Regions from separate parts of the Pseudomonas yamanorum genome, predicted to be linked through region 1. Evidence: riboswitches for the same ligand, from Rfam matches in the RefSeq annotation. Region 1 holds a riboswitch; each other region holds the start of a gene.

Region 1 (7,248 bases):
TGGATACCATGGGCCTTGGCAAAATCCACCACGGTGCGGTTTTGCAGGTACGGGTGCAGCTCGACCTGGTTGGTCGCGATGTGCTCGGCACCGACGGCGGCAATTGCCTGTTTCATCAGGTCGACGGTGAAGTTGGAAATACCGATCTGGCGGGTCAGGCCCTGGCGCTTGGCTTCCAGCAACTGGCCCATGAATTCGGCGACCGGCACCTGGTCTTCCGGCGATGGCCAGTGGATCAGGGTCAGGTCCAGGTAATCGGTCTGGAGCTTGCGCAGACTCTCCTTGAGGCTGGGAATCAACTGGCCTTCGGCGAAATTGGCGATCCAGATCTTGCTGGTGATAAACAGCTCGTTCCGTGGGATGCCGCTGTCGGCAATGGCCTGGCCGACATCGGCTTCGTTCTCGTAGATTTGCGCGGTGTCGATGACGCGGTAGCCCAGTTCCAGGCCGGTGCTGACGGAGTCGATGACGACCTGGCCTTGCAGGCGGAACGTACCGAGGCCGAATGCGGGAATAGACATGAGTGACTCCTGAAGTGATGTGAACAATGGAGTCGAGTATCGGCTCCTCGTTCCTTCAGAAAAACCGCTGAATCCGAAAAGGACTCTTTACCAAAAGTCATGAGTGGTGAAGAGCAAAAGCCATCGCAGGCAAGCCAGCTCCCACAGAAGACTGTGTTTATTCAGCCAGTTTTTTGAGTTGCCGCGCCAGGTCCAGGGCCACCCGCCCGCTGCTTGCCGTGGGCACCAGGTGGGTAAACGGAATATCGATCATCCGGTTCTCCCGCACCGCCCGCAAACGCGAGAGCACCGGGTCACTGATCAGCAACTGGCGCTTGCGGCTGGCCGGTGACCACACTGCATCCGCCAGCAAAATCACATCCGGGTCACTCATCAGCAGGGTTTCGCTGCTCACGGTGACGCGGTATTGGTTGATCCCGGCGAATAAATTGCGCGCCCCGGCAGCCGCCACCAATGTAGTGACAAAACCCCGCCGGCCTTCGCTGTCCAGCCCGTTGACTTCACTGTCGAGGTAAAACACCGACAGCGGTTTACCCTTGCCAGTCAGTGCCTGGGCACTGGCCAGGTCGGCGTCCATGGCATCGCTCAACGCCCGCGCCCGTTGCTGTTTGTGCACCAGGGCGCCGAGGGTAAACAGGTCGTTGCGGATATGCCCGAAGTAATCCAGCGAATGCCCGTCACACGCCGACTCCAGCAAATATGACCCAACCCCGTTGCCGGCCAATCCTGTGCGGGAAGTGACGCCAGTGCCAAAGGCAGTGGCGAACCCACCGACCACCAGATCCGGTTTCTGCGCATAGAGCACTTCGCTGGACGGGTACTTGGGCGCAATCACCGGCACGCCGAAATACTCGCCGTGTCGGTGGGCCACACCGTTGTCATCCAGATACGCCACGCCCACCAATGCCGAACCGACATCCAGCGCCAATAACAGGTCGGCCGCATGCTGGTTGAGGGCCACGATGCGCGAGGGCGGTGAGTGGGTGGCCGTCCAGTCCTGGTTGCAGTTGCGATAACGGTCCGCCAGGGCCAACGATGGGCAGAGCAGGGCGCCCAACAGCAACCACGACGCTTTCATGGGCGCTCCTTGATCAGCAAATCCTCGACGACTTCGCCGCCCACCAGGTGCACTTCCACCAGCCGTTGCACGTCTGCGTTGCTGTGCACGCCGTACCAGCACGTGTCCGGGTACACCGTCACAATCGGGCCCAGGTTGCACGGGAACTGGCAGTGGGTGCGGGTCAACAGCACGCCGCCAGGCTTTTCGATGCGGTCGTGTGCCAGCAGGTGGCGGCGCAGGGTTTTCCATAATTGCAGCGCGCCACGCTGGGTGCAGCGCGGGCCGGTGCACAGGAACACGTGACGGGTGTGGTCAGGCACATGGGACCAGTCCGGATGAGTTTCCACGGGCGTACTCATCAGAAGCGATACGTGTAGCGTACTTCGGAGGTGAACGGCCGCCCGAGGTTGTCGACGTTGCTGGCGCGGCTGGTGACGTAGTCGCGATCGAACAGGTTCTCTACCAGCAGGCTGACGCGATGTTGGTGGGCGTTATCGAGGTAGCGATAGGCGTCGGCGTCGACCACGGTGTAGTTGCCGTACTCGACCTTTTTCGAGCTGACAATATCGCCGATGTAACGCACCGCAGTACCGACGCCCCACAGGCGGTCCACCGATTCATAGCCGACCCGCGAGCGGGCGAAGAAGCCAGGAATATCATTGAGGGTGACACCCGCGCGGGACTCGGTGAGGTTGCGGGTCATGTCGGCCTGCACGCTCCATTGCTCGTTAAGTTGCAGCTTGGCGTCGGCCTCGAAACCGCGCATCTGGATCTGCCCCTGGCCGTTGATCCACTGGATATCGTCCTGGGTGATCAGGTCGGTGATCTTGCGCTTGAACAGCGTCACGCTGGCGCTGAAGTCCCGCGCCAGCAGGCTGCCCTTGTAGTCGATGCCCAGCTCGGCGTTGCGGCTCTTCTCCGGCTTGAGGTTGCGGTTGCCTTTCTCATCGTCTTCGTTGACGAACAGTTGCTCGGCATTCGGCAGTTTGTAGGCGGTGCCGTATTGGCCGCGCAGGGCCCAGTTGTCGTTGAGGTCATAAAGCGAAGTGAGCATGCCGACGGTGGCGCTGTCACCGCCGCTCATGGCTTCGTGGCGTACGCCGATGCTCGGGTGCCAGTTCGGCAGGGCTTCGATATTCGGGCGCAGTTGGGTGTACAGCGCGTGGGCCTGGGCCTTGTTGTCGTCGATGATCAATACATCATCCTGGCCCTTGAACCACTGGTTATCGGAACCGAATACCAGCACATGCTCGCCGGGCAACACGGCCTTGCCTTCGGCCTGCACGCCCCAGTCGGTGAAGCCCCAGTAGTCGTTGTGGTTGATGACCTTGGTGCCGCCGCCTTCGACATTGTTGAGGCGGGTGTAGCGCGTGTCCCAATCGTTGATATGCCCTTTGACGAAGTAGCTCAGGCGCTCGTTGATGCTTTGCTCGAAGGTCGCCGTGGCGATTTGCTGCACGCGGTCGTTGGTGGTCTTGTGGTTGTCCACCGGGCGGGCGAAATCCAGGTTGGCGTCGGCGTATTGGTAAAACAGTTCCAGGCGCGTGTCATCGCCAAACGACTGGATCGCCTTGGTGCCGAAGGTGGTGACTTCGTAGGAGCGCTTCTTGTCGGTGACGTTTTTCATGTCGCGGTTGCGAAACGGTTGGTAGCCCTCGGAGACGTTGCGGCTGACGTAGGCCAGCAAGCCGAGGTCGCCAAACCCGTTATTGAAAATCTTCTCGACCCGGGCATCGCCGGTGGTGCCGCCGAAGGTGTCGGCACCCAGGTTCACCTCGCCGGACGCCTCGCGGGTTTGCGGGCTGCGGGTGACGATGTTGATCACCCCCGACACCGCCTGGGTGCCGAACAGCAGGCTCTGGCCACCCTTGAGCACTTCGATGCGCTCGATGGCGTTGGCGGGCAGGGTGTCCAGATACAGGCCGCCGTACAGGCGGTTGTTCAGGCGCACGCCGTCCAGCAGGATCAGCGTGTCGTCGTTGCGCCCGCCCAGCAGTGAATAAGTGCCGTAGTCGAACGGGCCATTCTTGGGTGCCACGTACAGGCCGGGGATGAACATCTGCATCACGCGCGACACATCGGCGGCGGGGCCGGCGCGTTCAATCTGTTCGCGGGTGACGATCTCAACCTTGCTGCCGTACTGGGCCATCTCGGCCACGGTGGTGGATTCCACCGACGGTGCGGAAACGTTAAGTTGCTTGAGTTCCAGGGTGTTGTCGTCGGCCAGCAGCAGGGGGCTGAACAGGCAGCCGAACAACAGGCCGGGCACAGGAGTCTTGAAAGGTCGAATCATAGTCTTCTCGGAAAAGTATCTTTCGCGAAAAGCACGCACGAGTAGGCACCGAGCACACGCCAATACCGGCCCATGCCCGCCCACCGCAGGATTTTGCCAAACAGAATTCCAGGCCGGTCTCCGGGCTCACGCGTATGGACACCTTCACCTTCCCATGGCGCGCTGGCCACAGTGGTGTGTCGAAGGGGTCACGCGTCTACCGTTGCGGGGGCAGCACCGGACTGGCTCAAAAAAAGAGCGGCACCGGTTTCCCGTTTCACCCCAAGCACGGCGGCAGGGGGCACCTGAAACAGGCCGGCATCTGAACATTCGAAAGACCGTTCGTCAACTTGGCGGGGACTTTTCCGGTGGCTGCATGGGAAGCGACTGACGGATATTGCCAGAAAATTCCCACAGGAGTACAAATGTACTCCATGACGAATCTAACGCCCCGCCGTACCGCCATCCTGACCTTTATCCGCGACCGAATCGCGCAGCAAGGCCAGTCTCCCAGCCTCGCCGAGATCGCCGAGGCGTTCGGCTTTGCCTCCCGCAGCGTGGCGCGCAAGCATGTGCTGGCGCTGACCGAGGGCGGCTTTATCGAGGTCAACCCCAACCAGGCGCGCGGCATTCGCCTGCTCAATCAGCCGGCGCGGCCGGAGCTGCTGGACATCCCGGTACTCGGCCGGGTGGCCGCCGGCTTGCCCATTGGCGCCGACGCTGAAGTGCATAACCGTCTGCTGCTTGATCCCTCCATGTTCGCGAAAACCCCGGACTACCTGCTGCGGGTACAGGGCGATTCGATGATCGAAGACGGCATCCTCGATGGCGACCTGGTGGGCGTACGCCGCAGTGCCGAGGCCTTGAACGGGCAGATTGTGGTGGCGCGCCTGGACGGTGAGGTCACCATCAAGCGTTTCGAACACGTCGGCGAGCGCGTGCGCTTGCTGCCGCGCAACCCCGCTTATCAACCCATCGTGGTGCGGCCCGATCAGGACCTGGCCATCGAAGGGGTGTTCTGCGGTTTGGTGAGGCAAGGCTGATGGGCGCCGTCGTTGCACTGGACTCGCTGTTCAATGGCGGCCGGGTCTGGAAAGGCCGGCCTGCCGCGCCGCCCGCCAGCGTCCATCCCACCGGGCTTGCGGCTCTGGATGCAGTGCTGCCCAGCGGTGGCTGGCCGGAAGCGGCGTTGAGTGAAATCCTGATGGCGAAGGAGGGCGTGGGCGAGTTGCAACTGGTGTGGCCGACCCTGGCGCGGTTGTCGGCGGCCGGCGAGCGCATCGTGCTGGTGGCGCCGCCTTACACGCCGTACCCCCACGCCTGGCAAAACGCCGGGGTGGATGTGCGCCAGCTTTCCGTGATCCAGGCCGATGAACGCGATGCCTTGTGGGCCGTGGAGCAATGCCTGCGTTCCGGCAGTTGTGGCGCGGTGCTGTGCTGGCCGCGAAAGGCCGATGACCGGGCCTTGCGCCGCTTGCAGGTGGCGGCGGAAACCGGCCAGACCCTGGCCTTTGCCTGGCGCTCCTTGAACGAGGCCATCAACCCGTCACCGGCCGCCTTGCGCCTCGCGGTAGAGGCGAGCCCGGCGCAAGTGCGTGTGCTCAAGTGCCGGGGCGGCCTGGCCCATCCCGCGCCCATTGCGCTTGGGCACTGAGGTTGGCATGCGCTGGGTGTGTATTGTCTTCCCGCAATTGGCGCTGGACGGGGTGCTGCGTCTGCGCCCCGAACCGGATCAGCCATTGGCCCTGTTGGCCGGCACGCCGCAACGACGGGTGCTGCAAACCGTCAATGAGGCCGCGCGCAAGCTCGGCCTGCGCCCCGGCCAATCCCTGACGGCGGCCCATGCCTTGACCAAGGCTTTTGCCTGCGCCGAATACGACCCGGCACAGATCGAATACTGGCAGCAATTTCTTGCGGCCTGGGCCTACCGTTTCAGCTCCCAGGTCAGCGTGTATTACCCACGGGCGTTGTTGTTCGAGATCGAGTCGAGCCTGGGCCTGTTCGGGCCCTGGCCGTTGCTCGAAGCGCGCTTGCGCAAGGAACTGACTGACCTGGGGTTTCGTCATCGCATCGTCGCCGCGCCGAACCCGGCGGCGGCGCGGATTCTGGCGAATGCCTACGACGGCCTGGCCGTGGCCGATGAGCAAGGCCTGCAACAAGCCCTGGCGCCGATCCCCATCGACCGCGCCGGCCTCGACCCACACGCCGCCACCGCGTTGTCGCGTATGGGCTTGCGCACCCTGGCCCAGGTGCAGGCATTGCCCCGGCATACCCTGGCCCGGCGTTTCGACGCGGCGCTACTCAAGCACCTCGATGCACTGTGCGGGCAACGGCCCCTGGCCCTGGCGTTCTACCAACCGCCGGACCAGTTCGATGTGCGCATCGAGCTGAATTTTGATGTGCTGTCCCACCAGGCTTTGCTGTTTCCCTTGCGCCGTTTGACCGGCGATTTATCGGCGTTCCTGTGTGGCCGCGACAGTGGCGTGCAGCGTTTTGACCTGCACCTGGAGCACGCCGCAGAACCCGACAGCGTGATCAAGGTCGGCCTGCTCAGCGCCGAGCGTGACGCAGCAATGCTGTTCGAACTGGCCCGTGGCCGCCTGGAGCAAGTGCAAGTCACCTCGCCGGTGCGTGGCTTTCGCCTGGTGGCCCAGGACCTGCCGGTGTTTGTGCCCCAGCGCCAGGACCTGTTCGACGAGCGCCCGCAACAAACCCTGCCGTGGGAGCAACTGCGCGAACGCCTGCGGGCGCGGTTGGGGGACGAAGCGGTGCAAGGCCTGCGCTTTCACGCCGACCACCGCCCGGAATGTGCCTGGCAAACCGGTGCTGACAGTCGCCCGTGCACACCCTCAAATAGAGTGCAGCGCCCGGGTTGGTTGCTGCATGAACCGACGCCCCTGGCCGAGCAAGGTCTACACATCCTGATGGGCCCGGAGCGCATCGAATCCGGCTGGTGGGATGGTGCCGATGTGCGCCGCGATTACTACCTGGTGCGCACCCGCGCCGGCCAACAGGGCTGGGCTTATCGCACCGTGGGCGAAAGCGGCACACTGTGGCTGCAAGGCTGGTTCGCATGAAGTACGCAGAGCTGCATTGCCTGTCCAACTTCAGTTTCCAGCGTGGCGCCTCCAGTGCCCGTGAACTGTTCGAGCGGGCCAAACAGCAGGGTTACGAGGCGCTGGCGATCACCGATGAATGCACCTTGTCGGGTATCGTCCGTGCCTGGCAGGTGGCCAAGGAAGTCGAGTTACCGCTGATTATCGGCAGCGAGATGCGCCTGGAAAACGGCCCGAAGCTGGTGCTGCTGGTGGAGAACCTGGAGGGCTATCAGCACCTGTGCCGGCTGATCACCATCGCCCGCCGCCGTGCAGAAAAAGGTCACTACCGCCTGCTGC
Region 2 (7,248 bases), 1.2 Mb from region 1:
GGCCAGTTGATCGAACCTTCGGCCGCGCTGCGCGCCTGGCCTCGCCGGCCCTTGTCCAGTCGACCCGCCTTGGGCCGCGCATCCGCCCCCGCTGGAGGCCTGGGGCGGATGCCTAGGGCTTTTTTGGCCAGGTGGGCACGTCCCGGCGAGCCCCCGTGGTCAGCGCAGGCGCGGGCATGTCGCCCCATTGGCCCTGGCATTCTGTTGAATCATTGGGCTTGGCTGATTGACCGCCTGCAGGCGGAGTAGCAGGCGGTGATTGCTCCCGGCGCCGGTGACGCAGGGCAAACTCCGCAACGGCTTCGATATCTTCCTCGCCGATGGCCGTCGCACCCCGCCAGGCGGCATGGGCACGGGCGCCGCGCAGCCAGACCAGGTCGGCGCGCAGGCCATCGACGCCCGCAGCAAAACAACGTTCGGTGATCTGCGCCAGCGCCTGGTCATCCAGCGGGATGCTATCCAGCAACGCGCGGGCCTGTGTGCAGCGCTCACGCAACGCGGCCTGCTGGTCGGCCCAGTGCCCGTAGAAACCCTGAGGGTCACTGTCGAAATCCAGGCGGCGACGAATGATCTGCCCCCGCTCAGCCGGCTGGGTGTGCCCGCTCAGCGCTACGTTGAAACCAAACCGGTCGAGCAATTGCGGGCGCAACTCGCCCTCTTCCGGGTTCATGGTGCCAATCAGCACGAAGCGCGCCGAATGCCGGTGGGAAATCCCGTCGCGCTCGATCAGGTTGGTGCCGCTGGCGGCCACGTCCAGCAGCAGGTCCACCAGATGATCGGGCAGTAAATTGACTTCATCGACATAGAGCACACCGCCGTCGGCCTTGGCCAGTACGCCGGGGGAAAACTGCGCGCGGCCTTCGCCTAGCGCCGCGTCCAGGTCGAGGGTGCCCACTAGACGCTCTTCGGTAGCGCCCAACGGCAGCGTAACGAACTGGCCGCTGGCGAGCAGGTCCGCCAGGCCACGGGCCAGGGTGGACTTGGCCATGCCGCGCGGGCCTTCAATCAGCACGCCGCCGATTTTCGGGTCGATGGCGGTCAGGCACAGGGCCAGTTTCAAGTCGTCGGCACCGACAACGGCGGACAGCGGGAAATGCGGGAGGTCGGTCATCAACTGCCTTCTTCTATATCCAACAACAGATTTTCCAACGCTTCGCGGTACGCCCCGGGTTCCTGCCACATGCCGCGCTGCTGGGCTTCGAGCATGCGCTCGGTCATGTCCCGCAGGGCATCCGGGTTGTGCTGCTGCACAAAGGCGCGGGTGTCCGGGTCCAGCAAGTAGGCATCCGCCAGCAACGCGTATTGATGATCGTCGATCAACGCCGTGGTGGCGTCGAACGCGAACAGATTGTCCACGGTGGCTGCCATCTCGAAAGCGCCTTTGTAGCCGTGGCGCTTCACCCCTTCAATCCACTTCGGATTGGCCGCCCGGGCACGAATCACCCGGTTCAACTCTTCCTTTAGCGTGCGGATCTTCGGCAGGTCCGGCTGGCTGTGGTCACCATGATAACTGGCGGCCTTGTCGCAGCTCAGGGTTTCCACGGCGGCGAGCATGCCGCCCTGAAATTGGTAGTAGTCATTGGAGTCGAGCAGGTCATGCTCGCGGTTGTCCTGGTTCTGCAACACCGCCTGCACCTGGCTCAAGCGCTGGGCAAACTGTTCACGGGCGGCGGTGCCTTCGTCGGAGCCGCCATAGGCGTAGCCGCCCCAGTTCAGGTAAACCTCGGCCAGGTCTTCGCGGCTCTGCCACAAGCGCCCGTCAATCGCGCCCTGCACGCCGGCGCCGTAGGCCCCGGGCTTGGCGCCGAAGATCCGCCAACCGGCCTGTTTCGCCGCCGCTTCCTCGTCCAGGCCCGACAGGCGCAACGCTTCGCGCTCGCTGCGCACCTTGGCGGCCAGTGGGTTCAGGTCGTCGGGCTCGTCCAGCGCCGCCACGGCTTGCACCGCCGCGTCGAACAGCCGGATCAGGTTGGCGAACGCATCGCGGAAGAAGCCCGACACGCGCAAGGTCACATCGACACGTGGCCGGTCCAGCAGACTGATGGGCAGGATTTCAAAGTCATCCACCCGCTGGCTGCCCGTGGCCCATACCGGGCGCACGCCCATCAGTGCCATGGCCTGGGCAATGTCGTCGCCGCCGGTGCGCATGGTGGCAGTGCCCCACACCGACAGGCCGAGCTGGCGCAAGTGGTCGCCATGATCCTGCAGGTGACGCTCAAGAATCAGGTTCGCCGACTGGAAGCCGATGCGCCAAGCGGTGGTAGTGGGCAGGTTGCGCACATCCACCGAGAAAAAATTGCGACCGGTAGGCAACACGTCCAGGCGGCCCCGGCTCGGCGCACCGCTGGGCCCGGCCGGGACGAACCGCCCGCTCAATGCATCCAGCAACCCGCGCATTTCCGCCGGGCCGCAAGCATCCAGGCGGGGCGCGACGACGATGCGCAGGCTCTCGATCACCGACTTGACGTCTTCCCAGCCGGGCTCTTCAAGCTGTTCCACCGCACCTTCCAGCGCCTGCTCGATCAGGCGCGCGGCATACAGCTCCAAGCGTTCACGGGTGTCGCCGGCGGTACGCCACAATTGCGTGTCGATATCCTGCAACACCAATGGACGACGCCCGGTCCACGGCTCGGCCAAGGCGCAATCCAGCGGATCGAAACCCAGCTCGAAAGCCTTGGCCAATACCCGCAGCAGACTCGATTGCGGCCCGCGCCCATCGCCACGCGGAATACGCAGCAAGGCCAGCAAGGTGTCGATGCGCAACCGGCCCTCGGGCGACTCACCAAAGATGTGCAGGCCATCGCGAATCTGCGACTCCTTCAAGTCACACAGGTAAGTGTCCAGGCGCGGCAGCCAGATCGCCGCGTCGGCGTCGCTGTCGAGGTTCTCGTCCAGGGCCAGTTCCTGGTCGATACGGGTTTCCCGCACCAGCTTGAGGATGTCCTTTTGCAGCTCGCGGGCCCTTCGTGGGTCGAGCAATTGCGCTTCGTAATACTCGTCGGCCAGCAGCTCCAGGTCGCGCAACGGGCCGTAGGTTTCGGCGCGGGTCAGCGGCGGCATCAGATGGTCGATGATCACGGCCTGGGTGCGGCGCTTGGCCTGGGCGCCCTCGCCCGGGTCGTTGACGATAAACGGGTAGATATTCGGCAGCGGCCCCAGCAATGCGTCCGGCCAGCAGTTTTCGGAAAGCCCGACGCCCTTGCCCGGCAGCCACTCCAGGTTGCCGTGCTTGCCGACGTGGATCACGCCGTGGGCGCTGTAGGTCTGGCGCAACCAGAAGTAGAACGCCAAGTAACCGTGGGGCGGCACCAGGTCCGGGTCGTGATAAACGGCACTGGCGTCGACCTGGTAACCCCGGGCCGGCTGGATGCCGACGAAGGTCAGGCCGAAACGCAGGCCGGCAATCATCATGCGGCCGTCGCGGAACATCGGATCGGTATGAGGTGTGCCCCAGCGTGCCAAAACCGCTTGGCGGTTAGACTCGGGCAAGCGGTTGAACATCGCTTCGTAGTCGTCGAGCGCCAGGCTTTGGTGACACGGACGCAGGTCGAGGCTGTCCAGGTCGTTGCTGACACCGCCCAACAGTTCCTGGATCAGCGCGGTACCGCTTTGCGGCAACACGTCCGGCAGCGGATAACCTTCAGTCTTTAATGCACGCAAGATGTTCAGCGCGGCGGCTGGGGTGTCGAGCCCCACGCCATTGCCGATACGCCCATCCCGGGTCGGGTAGTTGGCGAGGATCAGCGCGATGCGCTTTTCGCCATTCGGCACCCGCGCCAGCTCCACCCAACGCCGTGCCAGTTCGGCGACGAAGTCCATGCGCTCCGGCTGTGCGCGATAGCACACCACATCCGACTGGCTGCGCTCGCTGCGCCAGGCCAGGTCTTTGAAGCTGATGGGCCGGCTGATGATGCGCCCGTCCAGTTCCGGCAACGCGATGTGCATCGCCAGGTCCCGGGGGCCGAGGCCTTGCTCGCTGGCCTGCCAGCCGGGCTCGTTGTCCTGGGCGCAAATCGCCTGGATCACCGGAATATTGCGGCGAAACGGCCGCAAGTGCGGGGCTTCGGGGCTGGATTGGGCAAAGCCGGTGGTGTTCAGAATCACCGAGGCGTGCACTTCGTCCAACAAGTCCTCGACCACCGTCAGGCAGCCTGGCTCTTTCAAACTGGCCACCGCCATCGGCAGCGGGTTAAGACCCGCCGCCTGCAAGCGTTGGCAAAAAACATCGATAAAGCCGGTGTTGGCCGCCTGCAAATGGGAGCGGTAGAACAGCACCGCGGCCACCGGAAAATCAGCTTGCCAGTCAGCCTGCCAATCGTTGAGACGGGCATTTGCTTTACGCGGGTGATAAATCGCCGTGCGCGGCAGGGTTTGCGGCTCGCTCCAGGCGTAATCGCGGCCAAGATAGCCCGCAGCCAGGCAGCGATAGAAATCCAGCGCATTACCCAAGCCACCCTGGCGCAGGAAGTGCCAGAGCCGGTCACGCTCCTCGGCACCCACGGTGCTGAGACCGCTGAGTTCCGGGTCCGGGCGATCATCCCCCGGCACCAGAATCAGCTGCACTCCACGCTCGGCCAATTCCACCAAGCGCTCGATACCGTAGCGCCAATAACCGATGCCGCCGTGCAGCGAAATCAGGATGACCTTGGCGTGACGCAGTACCTCATCCACATACAGGTCGACCGAGGCATGGTTCTGCACCTGCATCGGGTTGGCCAGCCGCAGGCTCGGGTAATCCTCGGGCAACTGCTGGGCCGCTTCGGCCAGCAACGCCAGGCTGGAATCACCGCTGCACAGGATTACCAGCTCGGCGGGAGTCTGTCCAAGGTCGGCAATGTTGTCATCCGAAACGAAACCGCCGGGCTGGGTCCTGAGCAGGTGCATGGGTTAAACGCTGAGGGCGGCGCGCAGTTGCGCTTCAAGCAAGGCGGCGTCCAGTTCCTGGCCGATCAGCACCAAGTGCGTGGCGCGGGGCTCATCGGCGCGCCAGGCGCGGTCGAAGTGCTTGTCAAAACGGGTGCCCACGCCCTGGATCAGCAGGCGCATCGGTTTGTTCGGGATCGCCGCAAAACCCTTGACCCGCAGGATGCCGTGCTTGACCACCAGTTGGGTCAGGGCGTCCAGCAGCAGGCTTTCGTCAGCCTGGGGCAGTTCGATGGAGATGGAATCGAAGGCGTCGTGATCGTGGTCGTCTTCACCTTCGTGATGATGATCGTGATGGCTGTGGCGACCGTCGATATGTTCTTCGGAGCCCGCGCCCAGGCCGATCAACACGTCCAGCGGCAGGCGACCGCTGCTGGCTTCGATGATTTTGACCGCCGGCGGCAGTTCTTCAGCCACTTCCAGGCGCACACGGGCCAGGTCTTCAGGGCTGATCAGGTCGGACTTGTTGAGGATCACCAGGTCGGCGCTGGCCAGTTGGTCGGCGAACAGCTCGTGCAGCGGCGATTCATGGTCCAGGTTCGGGTCGAGCTTGCGCTGGGCGTCGACCTGGTCCGGGAAGGCGGCGAACGTGCCGGCGGCCACGGCCGGGCTGTCGACCACGGTGATCACGGCGTCAACGGTGCAGGCACTGCGGATTTCCGGCCACTGGAACGCCTGGACCAAGGGTTTTGGCAGGGCCAGGCCCGAGGTTTCGATGAGGATATGGTCGAGGTCGCCGCGACGGGCCACCAGTTCGCGCATCACCGGGAAGAACTCTTCCTGGACCGTGCAGCACAGGCAGCCATTGGCCAATTCGTAGACGCGGCCGTTGGCTTCTTCTTCGGTGCAGCCGATGGAGCATTGCTTGAGGATTTCACCGTCAATGCCCAGCTCACCGAACTCGTTGACGATCACCGCGATACGGCGCCCCTGGGCGTTATCCAGCATGTGGCGCAGCAAGGTAGTCTTGCCCGAGCCGAGGAAGCCGGTAACGATGGTGACGGGGAGTTTGGCCAGTGTTTTCATCGGATGCCCTTTGGGGCGGGCATACGGGACGAGTGGCCCTGCGCGGGTGCGCAGAAGCAGAATTCGCCACCGGATCACCCCGCCCGGTTGAAGTAGAAAATCGGTTGCGAGGCAGGTCTCCTGGCTTGGGGCTTGCCGGCGGTGAGGCCGGCGCTGGCTGCGCCTTCCCGCCTTGTTCAGGCAGTGGCGTGGCAGTCAGATAAACCCTTTACAGTTGCGGGGGCAGCCGCGGCATTGACCGCGTTCCCTTCTTAGCTTCGGCCTGGGCCGAAGAACCTCGAAGGTGCAAGGCTACGCAGTGCGCGGGGACGGGTCAATGTCCGAGCGTTTGGCGCGAAGCAGCGCCAGGCGCTCCAGCATGCCCTCGCTGGCAGCAGGCCCGGCTTGAACGCTGCATTGCTCGACGGACACGCGCACACCGTCGGCGTCCACCACCGCCACTTCCACCGGGCGCCGGGTTTCCCGGTCAACCAATTGCAGGCTTTCGCCTTCGTTGGCGAAATGGCGGTTGCCCCAACCGACGAACGCCATAATCACCACCCGGAAATCCTCGCCGACCGGCGTCGGCACGTACTCGAAACGTGGCGGCCGCTCGCTGTATTGCCGGCGCTCCAACAGCCCCGCGTCCACCAGGCTGTTGAGCCGGCGAGTCAGCATGTTCGGAGCGATTCCCAGGCTCTGTGAAAACTCGTCAAAGCGCCGCAAACCTTGCAGCGCGTCGCGCATGATCAGGATGCTCCACCACTCGCCTACCCGTTCCACTCCACGGGCTACCGGGCATTCGGCATTCACCAGCGACTTACGTTGCATTGCAGTTCCTCTATGGGGCGGCCCCGGAAATTTAAGCTATCGAATGTTACTTTCATAATGATAGCTTCGTCTATGCAATGCTACCAACCTGAAATTTGCGGAGCTAAGCGATCATGAGTAAGCGAATTGTTGTGACCGGCATGGGTGCAGTGACCCCGCTGGCAACCGGCGTGGAACAGACCTGGAAACGCCTGCTGGCCGGTGAATCCGGGATTCGCAGGCTACCCGAGGCATTGGTCGGCGACCTGGCAATCAGCATCGGCGGCCAAGTGCTCGACCGCACCCAGGACCCTGAAGCCGGCTTTGACCCCGACACTGTCATCCCGGCCAAGGAACAACGCAAGATGGACCGGTTCATCGTGTTTGCCCTGGCAGCCGCGCAAGAGGCCCTGGCCCAGGCTGGCTGGAGTCCGCAGACGCCATCGCAGCAAGAACGTACCGCGACAATCATCGCCTCCGGCGTGGGTGGTTTTCCCGCGATTGCCGAGG
Region 3 (7,248 bases), 1.1 Mb from region 1:
GGCTTGGGCGGCGGCGTCGAGGCGCAAGTCGAGGTCGTTCAGTTCACTGGCCTGCACCAGGCCGAGGTGGCGGCTGGGCAACTCGATGCCGGTTTCCCGGGACAGTGCCCCGTACCAGCGCAGGCCTTCGGTGAGGCTGCCTTCAAGCAGTTGCGCATGGCGCAGCGTGCCGACACGGTTGGCCAGCACACCGGCAAACGGCAGGTCCGGCTGGTAACGCGCCAGGCCCAATGCCAGGGCGCCGAAGGTCTGGGCCATGGCCGTGCCGTCGATCACCGCCAGTACCGGCACACCAAAGTGCCGCGCCAGGTCGGCGCTGGAGGGCGTGCCGTCGAACAGGCCCATCACGCCCTCGATCAGGATCAGATCGGCTTCGCCCGCCGCTTCCCACAGCAACCGGCGACTTTCCTGCTCGCCCACCATCCACATGTCCAATTGATAGACCGGCGCACCACTGGCGCGCTCGTGGATCATCGGGTCCAGAAAGTCCGGGCCGCATTTGAACACCCGCACCTTACGCCCCAGGTTGCGGTGCAAACGGGCGAGCGCGGCGGTGACGGTGGTTTTGCCCTGGCCGGACGCCGGTGCGGCGATCAGGACAGCAGGACAGTGACGGGGCTGATTCAAAGTTCGATGCCTTTCTGCGCCTTGATACCGGCCTGGAAGGCGTGCTTGAGCATGCCCATTTCCGTCACGGTGTCGGCCATTTCGATCAATTCGGGTTTGGCGCCACGGCCGGTGACCAGCACGTGTTGCATCGGCGGGCGGGCCTGCAGGTCGCTGAGTACCTGGTCCAGGTCGAGGTAGCCGTGCTTGAGGGCGATGTTCAGCTCGTCCAGCACCACCAGGCCGATGGCCGGGTTCTGCAGCATTTCTCGGGAGACCGCCCAGGCGGCTTCGGCGGCCACGATGTCGCGCGCACGGTCCTGGGTTTCCCAGGTAAAACCTTCGCCCATTACGTGGAAGCGCACCTGCTCGGGGAAACGGCGGAAGAACAGTTCTTCGCCGGTGCTGTTGCGGCCCTTGATGAACTGCACCACGCCGCACTGCATGCCGTGGCCCATTGCTCGCGCGAGCATGCCAAAGGCAGAGCTGCTCTTGCCTTTGCCGTTGCCGGTGAGCACCAGCAGCAATCCGCACTCGTTCGGTGAATTGGCAATGCGCTCGTCAATCACGGCTTTTTTGCGCAGCATGCGCGCCAGGTGGCGTTCGTCACGATCGGGGGATTCAGTCATGGCAGCTCTCCGTTGGGGCTGGACAAAAACGGCGGGCAGGAAAAAGACACATACAGACAGCCAAGCATCGCCCACCGTGATGCTGTTGGATGGATCAGGCCGGTCTCCGGGCTCATGAGTGGCATCGGATGCCGAGGGTGCGCCTTCCCATATCGCGGGCGATACAGTGGCTTAAGGCACCGTCTTGACTCATTTACCGTTGCGGGGGCAGCGCCGGGATCGTGGCGGCACTGTAGAAAAATGCGCTCACTCACCGGCTTCCCTGTTTCACTCAGTCGGCGCGTACGCCACAGAGCACCTGAAACAAGCCGCGAAGGTTAGTGGGTTGGGGGGGGAGCGTCAATTAAAGCCGGACATGCGCGTGAACCATCGGGCCGCTGCGCTCCTCTACCACTACAGGTATTAAGGAGAAAACCATGCACAAGACCCGACTTGCCCTACTGATCATGCTCGCCGGCACCCTCGCCGCCTGCGGCGAAAGCTCTACCCTGCAAGTGTCCGACGGCACCGGGCCCTCGCCCAAACTGCCGGAACCGAATAAAACCCTGATCCCCACGGTGAACATCGCCCCGGCCATCGGCTGGCCCGAAGGCGCCAAGCCTACCCCGGCGGCAGGCACCCAAGTGGCAGCGTTTGCTGAAGGCCTGGATCACCCGCGCTGGCTGTACGTACTGCCCAATGGCGATGTACTGGTGGCGGAAACCAACGCACCGCCCAAGCCGGATGATGCCAAGGGCATTCGTGGTTGGGTGATGGAGAAAGTCATGGGCCGTGCCGGGGCCGGCGTGCCGAGCCCGAACCGCATCACCCTGCTGCGGGACGCCGACCACGACGGCGTAGCCGAAACCCGCACGGTGTTCCTGGAGAACCTGAACTCGCCGTTCGGCATGACACTGGTGGGCAACGACCTGTATGTCGCCGATTCGGACAAGTTGCTGCGTTTCCCCTATCAGCCAGGCGAAACCTCGATCAAGGGAGCCGGCACCACGGTGACCGACTTGCCGGGCGGCAGCATCAACCATCACTGGACCAAGAACGTGGTCGCCAGCCAGGACGGCAGCAAGCTGTACGTCAGCGTGGGCTCCAACAGCAACGTCGCGGAAAACGGCCTGGAAGCCGAAAAAGGCCGGGCCGCGATCTGGGAAGTGGACCGTGCTACCGGCCAGCACCGCATCTTCGCCTCCGGCCTGCGCAACCCCAACGGCATGGCTTGGGAACCGCAGAGCGGCAAGCTATGGACCGCAGTCAACGAGCGCGATGAAATCGGCAGCGACCTGGTCCCGGACTACATCACCTCGGTCAAGGATGGCGCCTTCTACGGCTGGCCCTTCAGCTACTACGGGCAGCACGTGGATGTGCGCGTGAATCCGCAGAACCCGGAGCTGGTGGCCAAGGCGATTGCACCGGACTACGCGGTGGGTCCGCACACAGCTTCCTTGGGACTGACCTTTGCCGAGGGCAGCAAGTTACCGGCGCAGTTCAGCCATGGCGCGTTTATCGGCCAACATGGTTCGTGGAACCGCAAGCCCCACAGTGGCTACAAGGTGATCTTCGTGCCGTTTGAGGCCGGCAAGCCAAAAGGCCAGCCGGTGGATGTGCTGACCGGCTTCCTCAACAGCGACGAGAAAGCCATGGGCCGTCCGGTCGGCGTGGTGATCGACAAGCAGGGGGATTTGCTGGTGGCGGATGATGTGGGGAACAAGGTATGGCGGGTGTCGGCGGCTAAATAGCCAACTTCGCAAACACCGCAAAACAAATGTGGGAGCGGGCTTGCTCGCGAATGCAGTGTGTCAGTCACCTGGTTGTCGGCTGATCCACCGCATTCGCGAGCAAGCCCGCTCCCACATTTGGTTTCGTGTTTTCCTAGGGGTTTCGTGCCAGATGCTCCGCCGGCAACACACGCTTGGCGCTCAGGTAGGCATTCTGCCAATAAGCCTTGGACAGCGTGTCCAGCTTCACCGTACCGCCGGTTTGCGGCGCATGCACAAAGCGCCCCTCACCTACGTAGATCCCGGCGTGGCTGACCTGCGAGCCGCCACCGGTGGCGAAGAAAATCAGGTCGCCGGTCTGCAGGTTGTTTTCGCTCACGTCCTGAGCGCGCATCACGATCAGCTCGCGGGTAGTGCGCGGCAGAGAGATGCCCGCCGCGTCACGGTAGACGAAGCCGATCAAGCCACTGCAATCAAACCCCGAGTCCGGCGTGTTGCCGCCCCAACGATAAGGCGTGCCGACCAGGCCCAGCGCACGAAAAAGCACGTCTTCGGCCGCAGGCGAGAAACTTTGGGTGGCGTAGGTGTTGAACACCGGCTTGGGCTTGACGGCCACGGGAGCAGGCGGAGGACGGCTTGCGCAGGCGCTGAGCAGCGCGGCGCAAACGAGAAGAATTAGGCGGGCCGAGGTCGACATGGGCAGAACAATCCTGATCTGGATGCGGCTTTCGCTGCCGAACGTTGAAAAACAGAACGCGCAAGCAAAGCTCGCGCGATCAATTTACAACAATGTCCAGGGATTCTAGCGCTTACACGTCAAACTTCAAGTATCACTTTAACTTTACTTGCTAGCGGTAACTGTAGTCGGGGCCATCGCCAGGGCGCGCTTGGCTTCGATGAAGGTTTTGCTCCAGTAGCTGTCACCCAGGTTGTCGACTCGCACACCACCGCTGCGGCGGCTGCTGGAGTGGATAAACTGGTTATCGCCCAGGTAGATACCGGCGTGACTGACGCGACCACGGCCAGCCGTACTAAAGAAAAGCAGATCACCGGGCTTGAGGTTGTTTCGTGCGACCAACGGTGCATCCACGTTGATCATTTCGCGGGTGGAGCGCGGCAGATTCATGCCGGCTTCCTCGCGGAACAGGTAGCCGATGAAGCCGCTGCAGTCGAAACCGGCTTCAGAGGTACCGCCGAAACGGTAACGGGTACCGATCAGGGACATGCCGCGTTCGAGAATGCTGTCGGCAAGAACTGGAAGCTGGTAAGGCTTGGCGCCGGCGAAGTCGGCGAGTTCTTTTTCAGTTGCGATCTCTTCCTGATAAACAGTGGAAGACTGCGACGCAACGAATTTTGCCTGGGACTGCTGTACTGGTTTTTGCTGCTCAGCCACGTTTTGAGTGTGGGTGGCGCAACCAAACAACAGGGTAACGAGTGCGAGAGGCACGAGGGGTGCGAAGCGATTTAGCATGGGCACGACCGTGGCTGATGTGTAAAGAAGCCGAGACTATGCCTTCTATCACATCGATTTGCAAATTCAATCGTGATCTATGTGACTTCTTGTTTGAACTATGACATCTAAGCCCTTAACACCCTATAGACCCCATTTGCGTGGCCAAAACGGCACAAACGCAGGTTTTCTGGCGCCTGTAATTTGCCGAAAGCCGCGATTTTAAAGGGCTGGCTACCAGCCGAGTGTTTCCTTCAGGAAGGGGATGGTCAGCTTGCGCTGAGCCTGCAAGGAGGCCTGATCGAGCTGTTCGAGCAAGTCGAACAGTGCACTCATGCTGCGGGTACCACGGGTGAGGATAAAATGCCCGACTTCATCCGTCAGGTGCAATCCACGGCGGGAAGCACGCAGTTGCAGGGCACGCAATTTGTCTTCGTCGGACAACGGGCGCATCTGGAAAATCAGCGCCAGGGTCAGCCGCGACTTCAAGTCAGCCAGCTTCACCGGCAGCTCACGTGGCGAGGTGGATGCAGCAATCAACAAGCGCCGACCACTGTCCCGCAAACGGTTGAACAGATGGAACAGCGCCTCCTCCCAATCCGCCCGCCCCGCTACCGCCTGCAAATCATCCAGGCACACCAGTTCGTATTGTTCAAGGTTGTCGAGGATCTCGATACCACGGTCCAGCAGCTCCGCCAACGGCAAGTAAACTGCCGGCTCACCCATCTGCTCGAAGCGCAGGCAAGCGGCCTGTAACAAGTGGGTACGCCCCACGCCGTCCTTGCCCCAGAGGTAGATCAGGCTTTCGGTCCAACCGGCGTCGGCTTCGCAGAGCCGCTCGACATAGCCGAGTGCAGCGGCATTGGCGCCTGGGTAGTAATTGATAAAGGTGGCGTCGTCACGCAGACGCACACCTAGGGGCAGCTGAATCGGTTTCATGCTGACTGAACGGTTCCAATCGAACCGTTAGTAACCTCTGTGTAAAGTTTGCAAAGTTTATACCCGTGACGCCGGGCGCACAATGCAGCAGACCACAAGCAAAATCAAAGGTTTGCGTTAACTTGTTGGATTTGGTGAGGATTGTTTGACGCAATGGCGAAACGCCAGAGCCGATAAATGACAAACCCGGCCTTGAGCCGGGTTTGTGATACTGCGGTTACAACTCCGGTTCGTCGACCCCGGCGTACATGTCCGAGTCCTTGTACAGGTCGTGCACATGGCGCACCAACACCATGATCACCGCCGCTACCGGCAGCGCCAGCAGGATCCCGGTAAAGCCGAACAGCTCGCCGCCCGCCAGGATCGCAAAGATCACTGCCACCGGGTGCAGACCGATCCGGTCCCCCACCAGCAACGGCGTCAGCACCATGCCTTCCAGGGCCTGACCGACCATAAACACCGCGACAATCCCGAGCATCGGATACAGGTCGCCGTGGAACTGGAACAGCCCGGCCACCAGCGCCGCACCGATACCAATCACAAAACCCATATACGGCACGATGGCCGCCAGGCCAGCGATCAGGCCGATCAACAGCCCCAGCTCCAGACCAATAGCCATCAGCCCCGCCGCATAGATGATCCCCAGGGCCAGCATCACCAACAACTGGCCACGAACGAAGGCGCCAAGCACCTCATGACACTCCTCGGCCAGGGAGACGATGCGCTCCTCACGGTCGCGCGGCAGCAGGCCGCGGATTTTGGCCATCATGATGTCCCAGTCCCGCAGCAAGTAGAACGCTACCACCGGGATCAACACGAGGTTAGTCAGCCAGCCGATCAGCGCCAGACTCGAAGCTGTCGCCTGGCTCAACACCACGCCGACAATGTCAGTGGTCTGGCCCATGTGCTCACTGATGGCGGCCTTGACCTTGTCGAACTTCCAGAAGCCGTCCGCCAGCCCCAGTTTGGCCTGCGCCCACGGCATGGCCGTGTGTTGCAGCCAGTCGAGCATCTGCGGCGCCAGTTCATAGAGCTTGAACAACTGCTTGGCCAGCATCGGCACCAGCACCAGCACCAGCGCCGTGATGATCAAGGTGAACAACGCAAACACCGCCACTACGCCCCAGGTACGTGACAGGCCGATCTTTTCCAGGCGATCCACCACGGGATCGAACAGATAGGCCAGCAGTAACGCGACCAGGAACGGCGTCAGGATCGAATGCAGCAGGAACACAAAAACGCACAGCAGGACAATCCCGCCAAGCCACACCCAACGACGCGTATCCGCCATAAACCCTTCCCTCTGTTATTTGCTTCCTGCTTCTATATAAGAAGGAAGGTTTACCAATGAAAACGTAGTTGCGGCGTCGGCTCGACCGGCGCCGGTTGTGCACCTTCCACCACCGGCTGCGGAGCCGGTGCTTCACCCGCCGGGATTTCCTGCAACTTGGCCAGGCTCAACTGAGTGCGCAACTGCTCGGCGCTGCCATTCACACGATAGACGATGCGACTGCCATCCACCCGCACCGGCTGGGCACCGAACGGCTCCAGCAGATGCCCCAGGGCGGCGTAATGCTCAAGGTTCATACCCTGCACTTCCAGCAACTGATCGCTGGTGGCAGCGCCGGCCTTGACCGCAAAGCGCGGGGCCAGGCGTTCGCTGACGGCCAGCAGCACGGCGTCGGCCAGCGCAGCGGTGTCAGTACCGGTGGCGGTGCCCTGCTCGCTTTTATCGCCCAACCAGAGGCGCCACTTGGCCGACCATTGGCCGCCGTCTTCGCGGGCATGCACCGCCAGCAAGGCGTCGGCGCCGTAACGTTCGGACGCGGCACGCAGCGGCGTGGCGTCGGGGCTTTCAAGATTCGGAGCGGTGGCGACGATTTGTTCGTCCAGGTCACCCAGCGGCAGGCGCAAA

Evidence for each region. A riboswitch is a leader RNA that binds a small molecule or an ion and turns the genes downstream of it on or off. The one in region 1 is predicted to bind cobalamin.
Region 2: another riboswitch for cobalamin. It lies ahead of cobW (cobalamin biosynthesis protein CobW); the one in region 1 lies ahead of BLU46_RS02845 (TonB-dependent receptor plug domain-containing protein).
Region 3: another riboswitch for cobalamin. It lies ahead of cobO (cob(I)yrinic acid a,c-diamide adenosyltransferase); the one in region 1 lies ahead of BLU46_RS02845 (TonB-dependent receptor plug domain-containing protein).

Annotation. Positions count from the first base shown of each region.
Region 1 covers NZ_LT629793.1:583,972-591,219, reverse strand. Annotated here, with positions in the region: gene dkgB (2,5-didehydrogluconate reductase DkgB) at 1-521, opposite strand, end outside; gene BLU46_RS02855 (ABC transporter substrate-binding protein) at 679-1,599, opposite strand; gene BLU46_RS02850 ((2Fe-2S) ferredoxin domain-containing protein) at 1,596-1,928, opposite strand; gene BLU46_RS02845 (TonB-dependent receptor plug domain-containing protein) at 1,940-3,874, opposite strand; cobalamin riboswitch at 3,969-4,177, opposite strand; gene lexA (transcriptional repressor LexA) at 4,279-4,896, shown strand; gene imuA (translesion DNA synthesis-associated protein ImuA) at 4,896-5,507, shown strand; gene BLU46_RS02830 (Y-family DNA polymerase) at 5,515-6,930, shown strand; gene BLU46_RS02825 (error-prone DNA polymerase) at 6,906-7,248, shown strand, end outside.
Region 2 covers NZ_LT629793.1:6,494,400-6,501,647, reverse strand. Annotated here, with positions in the region: gene BLU46_RS30240 (vWA domain-containing protein) at 1-188, opposite strand, end outside; gene BLU46_RS30235 (ATP-binding protein) at 113-1,111, opposite strand; gene cobN (cobaltochelatase subunit CobN) at 1,111-4,884, opposite strand; gene cobW (cobalamin biosynthesis protein CobW) at 4,888-5,949, opposite strand; cobalamin riboswitch at 6,043-6,244, opposite strand; gene BLU46_RS30220 (winged helix-turn-helix transcriptional regulator) at 6,241-6,759, opposite strand; gene fabF (beta-ketoacyl-ACP synthase II) at 6,873-7,248, shown strand, end outside.
Region 3 covers NZ_LT629793.1:1,707,380-1,714,627, forward strand. Annotated here, with positions in the region: gene BLU46_RS08250 (cobyrinate a,c-diamide synthase) at 1-627, opposite strand, end outside; gene cobO (cob(I)yrinic acid a,c-diamide adenosyltransferase) at 624-1,235, opposite strand; cobalamin riboswitch at 1,316-1,552, opposite strand; gene BLU46_RS08260 (PQQ-dependent sugar dehydrogenase) at 1,652-2,965, shown strand; gene BLU46_RS08265 (C40 family peptidase) at 3,099-3,641, opposite strand; gene BLU46_RS08270 (C40 family peptidase) at 3,786-4,415, opposite strand; gene hda (DnaA regulatory inactivator Hda) at 4,629-5,333, opposite strand; gene BLU46_RS08280 (AI-2E family transporter) at 5,551-6,624, opposite strand; gene BLU46_RS08285 (DUF2066 domain-containing protein) at 6,675-7,248, opposite strand, start outside.